Regions from separate parts of the Streptosporangium lutulentum genome, predicted to be linked through region 1. Evidence: predicted binding sites of a transcription regulator. Region 1 holds the regulator's gene; the other holds the start of a gene.
The links. Region 1 encodes HrcA, which represses chaperone genes, less so after heat shock. Its sites were predicted from a motif close to TTGGCACTCTCNNNNNGAGAGTGCCAA; they were not measured.
Positions count from the first base shown of each region.

Region 2: a site for HrcA is predicted at 1,610-1,636, ahead of groL (chaperonin GroEL). Genes of this name have one in related genera too.

Region 1 is NZ_JAUSQU010000001.1:5,360,514-5,364,719, forward strand. It holds gene J2853_RS23860 (16S rRNA (uracil(1498)-N(3))-methyltransferase) at 1-190, opposite strand, end outside; gene dnaJ (molecular chaperone DnaJ) at 347-1,483, opposite strand; gene hrcA (heat-inducible transcriptional repressor HrcA) at 1,496-2,509, opposite strand; gene J2853_RS23875 (hypothetical protein) at 2,693-3,430, shown strand; gene J2853_RS23880 (DUF3097 domain-containing protein) at 3,489-4,206, shown strand, end outside.
Region 2 is NZ_JAUSQU010000001.1:8,362,004-8,366,209, forward strand. It holds gene thrC (threonine synthase) at 1-541, shown strand, start outside; gene J2853_RS37745 (MoaD/ThiS family protein) at 564-839, shown strand; gene J2853_RS37750 (cold-shock protein) at 1,227-1,427, shown strand; gene groL (chaperonin GroEL) at 1,746-3,371, shown strand; gene J2853_RS37760 (GNAT family N-acetyltransferase) at 3,498-3,917, opposite strand; gene J2853_RS37765 (HelD family protein) at 3,941-4,206, opposite strand, start outside.

The sequences.
Region 1 (4,206 bases):
CCCGGAGCGAGTCCTTGCCGACGGCCAGGACCACGCACTCGGCCACGGCGCCCGCGCCGTCGGTCAGATCGAGCCGCTCCCCCACCCGCAACCGGCGTACGGCCGCCGCGTGACGTCCCTCGGGGCCGCCGAACGTGAACTCCGCCAGAGCCAGGTCGGCCGGCTCCGCCAGGAAGACCGGAACCGTCATCGGCCGTCGGAGACGTGTCGCCGTGCCCGGGAGGCGTTCCGCCCGGGCCGGAAGACGCCCTCCGCGGGCCGGAAGACGCCCTCCGCAGCGGATCGGGGCGCGCCCCGATCCGCTGCGGAGGGGACGTCTCGCCGTACTCCTCCGGAGAGGCCCCGCTCAGCGGCCATTGAACGCGTCTCGCAGGCGGGAGAAGAAGCTCTGCTGCCCGGGGGCGAACTTGCCGGGCGGGCGTTCTTCCCCGCGGAGCCTGGCGAGCTCGCGCAGGAGCTCCTCCTGTGCCGCGTCAAGGCGAGAGGGGGTCTCGATGTTGACGTGGATCAGCAGGTCGCCCCGGCCGTTCTCGTTGAGATGCTGAATGCCCCGGTTGTACAGCGGGATGGTCTGGCCCGACTGCGTGCCGGGCCGGATGTCCAGCTCCTCGGGGCCGTCGAGCGTCTCCATGGTCAGGATGGTGCCGAGGGAGGCCGCGGTCATCGGAATCTGCACGGTGCAGTGCAGGTCGTCGCCCCGGCGCTCGAAGATCTCGTGCGGGCGCTCGACGATCTCCAGGAACAGGTCTCCGGGCGGGCCGCCACCCGGGCCGATCTCACCTTCGCCGGCGAGCTGGATGTGGGTGCCGTCCTCCACTCCCGCCGGGATGCGGACCTTGATGGTCCGCCGGGTGCGGACCCGGCCGTCGCCGGAGCACTCCTGGCAGGGGTTGCGGATGATCGAGCCGAAACCGCCGCACTGGGGGCAGGGCCGGGAGGTCATGACCTGGCCGAGGAAGGACCGGGTGACCTGGGAGACCTCACCGCGGCCATGGCACATGTCACAGGTGTCGGGGTGGGTGCCGGCCGCCGCGCCGGAGCCCGTGCAGACCTCACAGAGCACGGCGGTGTCGACGACCAGCTCGCGGGTGGTGCCGAAGGCCGACTCGTTGAGGTCGAGCTCGACCCGGATGGTGGCGTTGCGCCCGCGGCGGGCACGCGAACGGGGACCGCGTCCGCCGCCCGCGGCGCCGAAGAAGGCGTCCATGATGTCGCTGAACGGGAAACCCGCGCCGAACCCCCCGGCACCGGCGCCCCCGCCCGAGGCGAACGGATCGGCACCCATGTCGTACATCTGCCGTTTGTTGGAATCCGACAGGACCTCGTAGGCCTGCGTGATGTCCTTGAATCTCTCCTGGGTCTCAGGGTCGGGGTTCACATCGGGATGCAGCTCCCGCGCCAGACGCCGGTAAGCCTTCTTGATCTCTTCCGCACTGGCGTCACGACGCACCCCGAGGGTGCCGTAGTAGTCACTCTTAGCCACTTAGTTGACCTCTTAGGATGCAGCCAGGATCTGGCTGACGTAACGTGCCACCGCGCGCACCGCGCCCATCGTGACCGGGTAGTCCATTCGCGTCGGACCCAGCACACCGAGCCGGGCCAGTTGCTTGTCCCCTGAACCGTATCCAGCGACGACGATCGATGTGCCCTGGAGGCCGGTATAGGGGTTTTCCGAGCCGATCCGCACCGTCAGCGCTGACAGGTCGGACGTCTCGCCGAGCAGGCGCATGAGCACGACCTGCTCTTCCAGGGCCTCCAGCACGTCGCGGAGTCCGACGGTGAAGTCGGCCCCCGCGAGGTTGGCTGCCCCGGCGAAGACAATCTTTTCATCGTGCCGGTCCACCAGGGACTCCAGCAGCACCGACAGGATCGTGGCCGCGAGCGGCCTGTCCTCGGCGGCGAGACGCGCGGGCAGATCGACGACCTTGTCGGGGACGCTGGTGAGCCCGCATCCGTCCAGGCAGGAGTTGAGCATCGCCCGCAGATGGGCGACGCGGGCCTCGTCGACCGTTTCGTGCAGCTCGACCACGCGCTGCTCGACCCGTCCCGTGTTGGTGATGAGCACGAACATCAGCCGGCGCTCACTCAGCGGGACCAGCTCGACGTGGCGAACCGTGGAGTTGGTCAACGTGGGGTATTGAACCACCGCCACCTGCCTGGTCAGCTGCGCGAGCAGCCGTACCGTGCGCATGACGACGTCGTCGATGTCCACCGCGCCGGCCAGGAAGGTCTCGATGGCCTTCCTCTCCGCGCTCGACAGCGGCTTCACCTGCGAAAGCCGGTCGACGAACAGCCGATAACCCTTGTCGGTGGGCACCCGACCGGCACTGGTGTGGGGCTGGGCGATGTAGCCCTGCTCCTCCAGCACCGCCATGTCGTTGCGGATGGTCGCGGGCGACACTCCCAGGTTGTGCCGCTCGACGAGCGCCTTGGAACCCACCGGCTCATTGGTGGACACGTAATCCTCGACAATGGCGCGAAGCACCGCGAGCTTCCGGTCGTCGACCAACGTGCTCACCTCCCTGCCTGCGTCCGAAGGTGGGGACTCCGGGCTGGCACTCTGTGTCCCCGAGTGCCAAGTGTACGGCCCATGGCCGCGAGGTGCGATAACAGGAGGGGCAGATGATCGGACCAAGCCGTCGTCAAGTCAACTGCTATCACTATCCAAGCGGCACGAACCACAATTTCGCACATGTCCCACGATTTCGGCTCTCCTTCGGGTGACGCGTCTACACACGTGCCCGATTACGGCGTTCCTCAACACCCATATGGCCAGCAGCAGTACCAGAACGACCCTTCCTATGGTTATGCCTCTTTCGCTTACGGCGTCCCCCAGGGCCCGCCGCCCAGGGAGAAGATCAAACCCGGCATCGGCTGGATCGTCGGTGTCTGGCTCGTCGCGCTGCTCAGCGTGATCGCCGGCGTCGGCGGCTTCCTCGGCGGTGTCTTCAACGCGCTCGGGGACGCCGCGCCCGCCACGTCCTTCGGCTCGGGCAAGGTCGTCACGGTCAGCCTCGACCCGGCGGACAAGTCCGCCATCTACGTCTCCGCGACCGGGCCCACCGATTTCGAGTGCGCGTTCCAGGGCGGTCCGGGAACCGCCAGGCTGTCGCAGCCGGACATCCAGCAGACCGTCACGTCCGACGGCGTCATCTGGGAGATGGGCTTGCGGGTGGGAGTCGACAAGGCGGGTGACTACCAGCTCACCTGCGACGCGAGCGAGGCCGCCGGCACCGAGTTCGGCGTGGGCACGGAGCTCGCCACCGACTCGCTCTTAGGCGGGGTGATCACCCTGTTCGCGGTGCCGGGCGGCGGGATCCTGCTGGCCGTCATCGTGACGATCGTCGTACTGGTGAAACGGAGCGGCGCCCGCAGACGCCAGGCCGCCGCGTCGGCGGGACAGTGGGGATCGGGACCGTACGGCGGGTGATCTCAGCTTTTGCTAACGTCCATTTGATCCATGGCGAGAAGATGGTGGGCGGTCGGTGATGTACGAACGTGACGTGCTGGCGGGAGACTGGCGACGCCCCCTGAAGGGGAAGATCCCTCAGGTTCCCGCAGAGCTTGACCTGGTCGTGGAGGACGCCGACGGCGGCTTCTGCGGCGCCGTGGTGGCCTGCGACAAGGAGGCCGTCACCCTGGAGGACCGGTTCGGGCGCCGGCGGTTGTTCCCGCTGGAGCCGGCCGCGTTCCTCCTGGAGGGCAAGGTGGTGACACTCGTCCGTCCCGCCGCCGCGCCCCAGGGGCCGAGGCGGAGCGCCTCGGGTTCCATCGCGGTGGAGGGCCTGCGGGCGCAGGTCGCCAGGGAGAGCCGGATCTACGTGGAGGGCATCCACGACGCCGCCCTGGTGGAGAAGGTCTGGGGCCACGACCTGCGGGTCGAAGGCGTGGTCGTGGAGTATCTCGAAGGGGTCGACCACCTGCCCTCGATCGTCGAGGAGTTCGGCCCCGGCCCCGAACGACGACTGGGCGTGCTCGTCGACCACCTGGTTCCCGGCTCGAAGGAGAGCAGGATCGCCGCCCAGGTCTCCTCGCCGCACGTGTTGATCGTCGGGCACCCGTTCGTGGACGTCTGGCAGGCGGTCAAGCCTTCGGCGGTGAGAATTCCCTCCTGGCCGTCGGTACCACGCGACGTACCCTGGAAGGAAGGCGTCATCGCCGCCCTGGGCTGGAAACTGGAGCCCAGCGACGCGTGGCGTCGCATTC
Region 2 (4,206 bases), 3.0 Mb from region 1:
CCCGGACCAGATCGTCATCCCGGTCGCGTCCGGCTCCCAGCTCACGAAGATCGACAAGGCCTTCAAGGAGCTGATCAAGCTCGGCCTCGTCGAGGAGAAGCCCTACAAGATCTTCGCGGCGCAGGCCGAGGGGTGCTCGCCGGTCTCCACCGCCTACAAGGCGGGTCTCGACGTGATCCGCCCGGTCAAGCCGAACACGATCGCCAAGTCGCTGGCGATCGGCAACCCGGCGGACGGCCCCTACGTGCTGGACATCGCCCGGCGCACCGGCGGTGCGGTCGAGGACGTCACGGACGCCGAGGTCGTCGACGCGATCCGGCTGCTGGCCAGGACCGAGGGCATCTTCGCCGAGACGGCGGGCGGCGTCACCGTCGGTGTGCTGCGCAAGCTGGTCGCCGCGGGGCGGCTCGACCCCGACGCGGAGACCGTGGTCCTCAACACCGGCGACGGTCTGAAGACCCTCGACGCGGTGGCGAGCCAGGCGCGTCCCACCGCCGTCATCCGGCCCTCTCTTGACGCATTCCGTGCGGTTATCGCCTAGAAATCGTGAAAGGTACTGAATTATGAGCGTTTCTGTGCGGATTCCGACGATTCTGCGGACCTACACCGATGGTGCCGCCGAGGTGAACGGAGACGGTGCGACTCTTCGCGAGGTTCTGCAGAAGCTGGACGCGGACTTCCCGGGGATCGGAGCGCGCATTTTCGATGAAACGGGCAAGATTCGCCGTTTCGTCAACGTTTATGTCGGGGATGAGGACGTCCGTTTTGTCGACAACCTCGACACGGCCACGCCGCCCGGCGCCCAGGTCTCCATCATCCCGGCGGTGGCCGGGGGCTGATCCTCCCGGCGTTCCTTGAGCGCCCGGGCCCTCTCGCGACACCGCAACCCCGGGCGTCTCTCCGTGCTTCCCCTGTCACCCTCTCTGCTCTTCTCACGACACCCGCACCGGCTCCGGCCGCGTGCGGGTGTCGTGTTTTGTGACGTGAGCGCATACTTGGGACGCGGGGAAATAATGCAACATTTAACTAACTAATCGTGATTGCCAAACATGATTTGGCGCTAAAAGCGCATGTAAAGCAGTAGTTTGTTGATTGACTCTGTTGCCCCACGGCATCCCACAGGTATGGTCGAGAACGATCGACGTAGGCGATGTCTCCGCCTCGGAGATTGAGGACTTCGCGAGAGGAATGGGTGTTGTCCTCAAGTCCAGTAAGAGGAGTCGCAAGTGGCGCAGGGCACCGTCAAATGGTTCAACGCGGACAAGGGCTACGGCTTCATCGCGGTAGACGGTGGTAAGGATGTGTTCGTCCATTACTCCGCAATCATGATGGATGGCTACCGTGCACTCGAGCAGGGCCAGCGGGTCGAGTTCGAGATCACCCAAGGGCAGAAGGGTCCCCAGGCGGAGTCCGTCCGGGCGGTCTGACGTAGCCATCCCGTGAATTTGTCGGGAAATGTCGGTGGATCCCGCGGCAGCGCAGTCTGTGTGATCTTCGCGACAGCGGCCCGGTTCGCCGCTCCAGCGGCGGGCCGGGCTTTCGCCATGAGTGGAATGCAGGTCAAAGACCCGCAGCTTGCACTCGACAGGGTAGAGTGCTAAACAGTTTGTTGGCACTCCCGGTTCGAGAGTGCCAACCTGGATCGAGGCGATGGGGCCCGCCGAACGGAGTCGTGGGCCCACATGCCGTCGCGGGCGTCGGCTCGATCCGGTGCAAGCCACCCTGTGTTTGGGAGGTCTAGCCGTATGGCAGCCAAGATGATCGCGTTTAATGAGGACGCCCGGCGCGGTCTCGAGCGTGGTATGAACCAGCTCGCGGACGCCGTCAAGGTGACCCTCGGCCCCAAGGGCCGTAACGTCGTGCTGGAGAAGAAGTGGGGCGCGCCCACGATCACCAACGACGGTGTCTCCATCGCCAAGGAGATCGAGCTCGAAGACCCGTGGGAGAAGATCGGGGCCGAGCTCGTCAAGGAAGTCGCCAAGAAGACCGACGACGTCGCGGGTGACGGCACCACGACTGCCACCGTGCTCGCTCAGGCTCTCGTTCGTGAGGGTCTTCGCAACGTCGCCGCCGGCGCCAACCCGATGGCCCTGAAGAAGGGCATCGAGGCCGCCGTGGAGCGCGTCTCGGAGGAGCTCTCCAAGCTGGCCAAGGACGTGGAGACGAAGGCGCAGATCGCCTCCACCGCCTCCATCTCCGCGGGCGACGCCCAGATCGGCGAGATGATCGCCGAGGCGATGGACAAGGTCGGCAAGGAAGGTGTCATCACCGTCGAGGAGAGCAACACCTTCGGCCTTGAGCTCGAGCTCACCGAGGGCATGCGCTTCGACAAGGGCCTCACCTCGATGTACTTCGTGACCGACCCGGAGCGTATGGAGGCCGTCCTCGACGACCCCTACATCCTCGTCGTCAACTCCAAGGTGTCCGCCAACAAGGACCTGCTCCCGGTTCTCGACAAGGTCGTGCAGGCCGGCAAGCCGCTGCTGATCATCGCCGAGGACGTCGAGGGCGAGGCCCTGGCCACCCTGGTCGTCAACAAGATCCGTGGTCTGTTCCGCTCGGTCGCCGTCAAGGCTCCGGGCTTCGGCGACCGCCGCAAGGCCATGCTCGGCGACATCGGCATCCTGACCGGTGCCCAGGTCATCAGCGAGGACCTCGGCCTCAAGCTGGAGTCCACCACGTTGGACCAGCTCGGCCGCGCCCGCCAGGTCATCGTCACCAAGGACGAGACCACCATCGTCGACGGCGCCGGTGACCCCGACCAGATCGCCGGCCGGGTCAACCAGATCCGCGCCGAGATCGAGAACACCGACTCCGACTACGACCGCGAGAAGCTCCAGGAGCGTCTCGCCAAGCTGGCCGGCGGCGTCGCCGTCATCAAGGCCGGCGCGGCGACCGAGGTCGAGCTCAAGGAGCGCAAGCACCGCATCGAGGACGCCGTTCGCAACGCGAAGGCGGCCGTCGAGGAGGGCATCGTCCCCGGCGGTGGCGTGGCGCTGCTGCAGGCCGGCGCCAAGGCGTTCGACAAGCTCGAGCTCTTCGGCGACGAGGCCACCGGTGCCGCGATCGTCCGCAAGGCGCTGGAGGAGCCGCTGAAGCAGATCGCGGTCAACGCCGGTCTCGAAGGCGGCGTCGTGGTGGAGAAGGTGCGCAACCTCACCCCCGGTGAGGGTCTGAACGCCGCCACCGGCGAGTACGTGAACATGTTCGAGTCGGGCATCATCGACCCGGCCAAGGTGACGCGCTCCGCGCTGCAGAACGCCGCCTCCATCGCGGCGCTGTTCCTGACCACCGAGGCCGTCATCGCCGAGAAGCCCGAGAAGGCCGGAGCCGCTCCCGCCATGCCGGGCGGCGGCGACATGGACTTCTAAGTCCAGACGCTTTCACAAAAGAGGCGACCCTGAAGTGCCGGGGCCGCCTCTTTTCGTGTTCACCGAACCTTGTGTGATCGGGCGCCGTTCCTTTCATCCGGTTTGTGATCAATAAATGATCGGCTCCTAACTCAGGGGCTTGACCCAGGGGGCCCATTGGGGTTGAGGGGCGTAACCGGCGGCACCCCATGCGTGGTGGGCCAGGACATTGTCGTGGAGCACCATCGCGTCGGCGCGGAATGCGCCCAGTTTCGCGAAGCGCTCCTCCGCCGCGCGGATCAGGACGGTCCCGATCCCCTGGCGGCGGCGGGCGGGATCCACGGCCAGCCGATAGAGGTGGGCCCGCCAGCCGTCCCAGCCGGCGATCAGGGTGCCCGCCGGCTCCCCGTCGATCTCGGCGATGAGGACGGCCGCGGGGTCGCGCTCGATGAGCGCGACCGCCTTGGCAGGATCATCGTGGCGGTCGGTTCCCTCGGCGGCTTCGAGCCAGAAGGCCGGCAGCGCGCCGACGTCTTCCAGCCGCCCGTTCCGAACGCCTACGTCCATGGGCTTTTCCATGGCATCGGAAATCAGCAGAGCTGCGCGGGGAGCTCTCTGGCGTGGAGGACGGTCAGGGAGGTGACCGCGCGGGTCAGGACCACGTAGAGGCGGGCCAGGCCACGCGGTTCGGCGTCGACGATGTCGGCCGGTTCGACCACGATGACGTGGTCGTACTCCAGACCTTTGGCCAGGCTCGCCGGGATGACCAGGAGGCGGTGGTCCTCCACGGTGTCCGGGCTGAGCACCCGGTGGTCCAGGTGGTCCACGCGCGACAGCGCCTCGGACACGGTGGCGA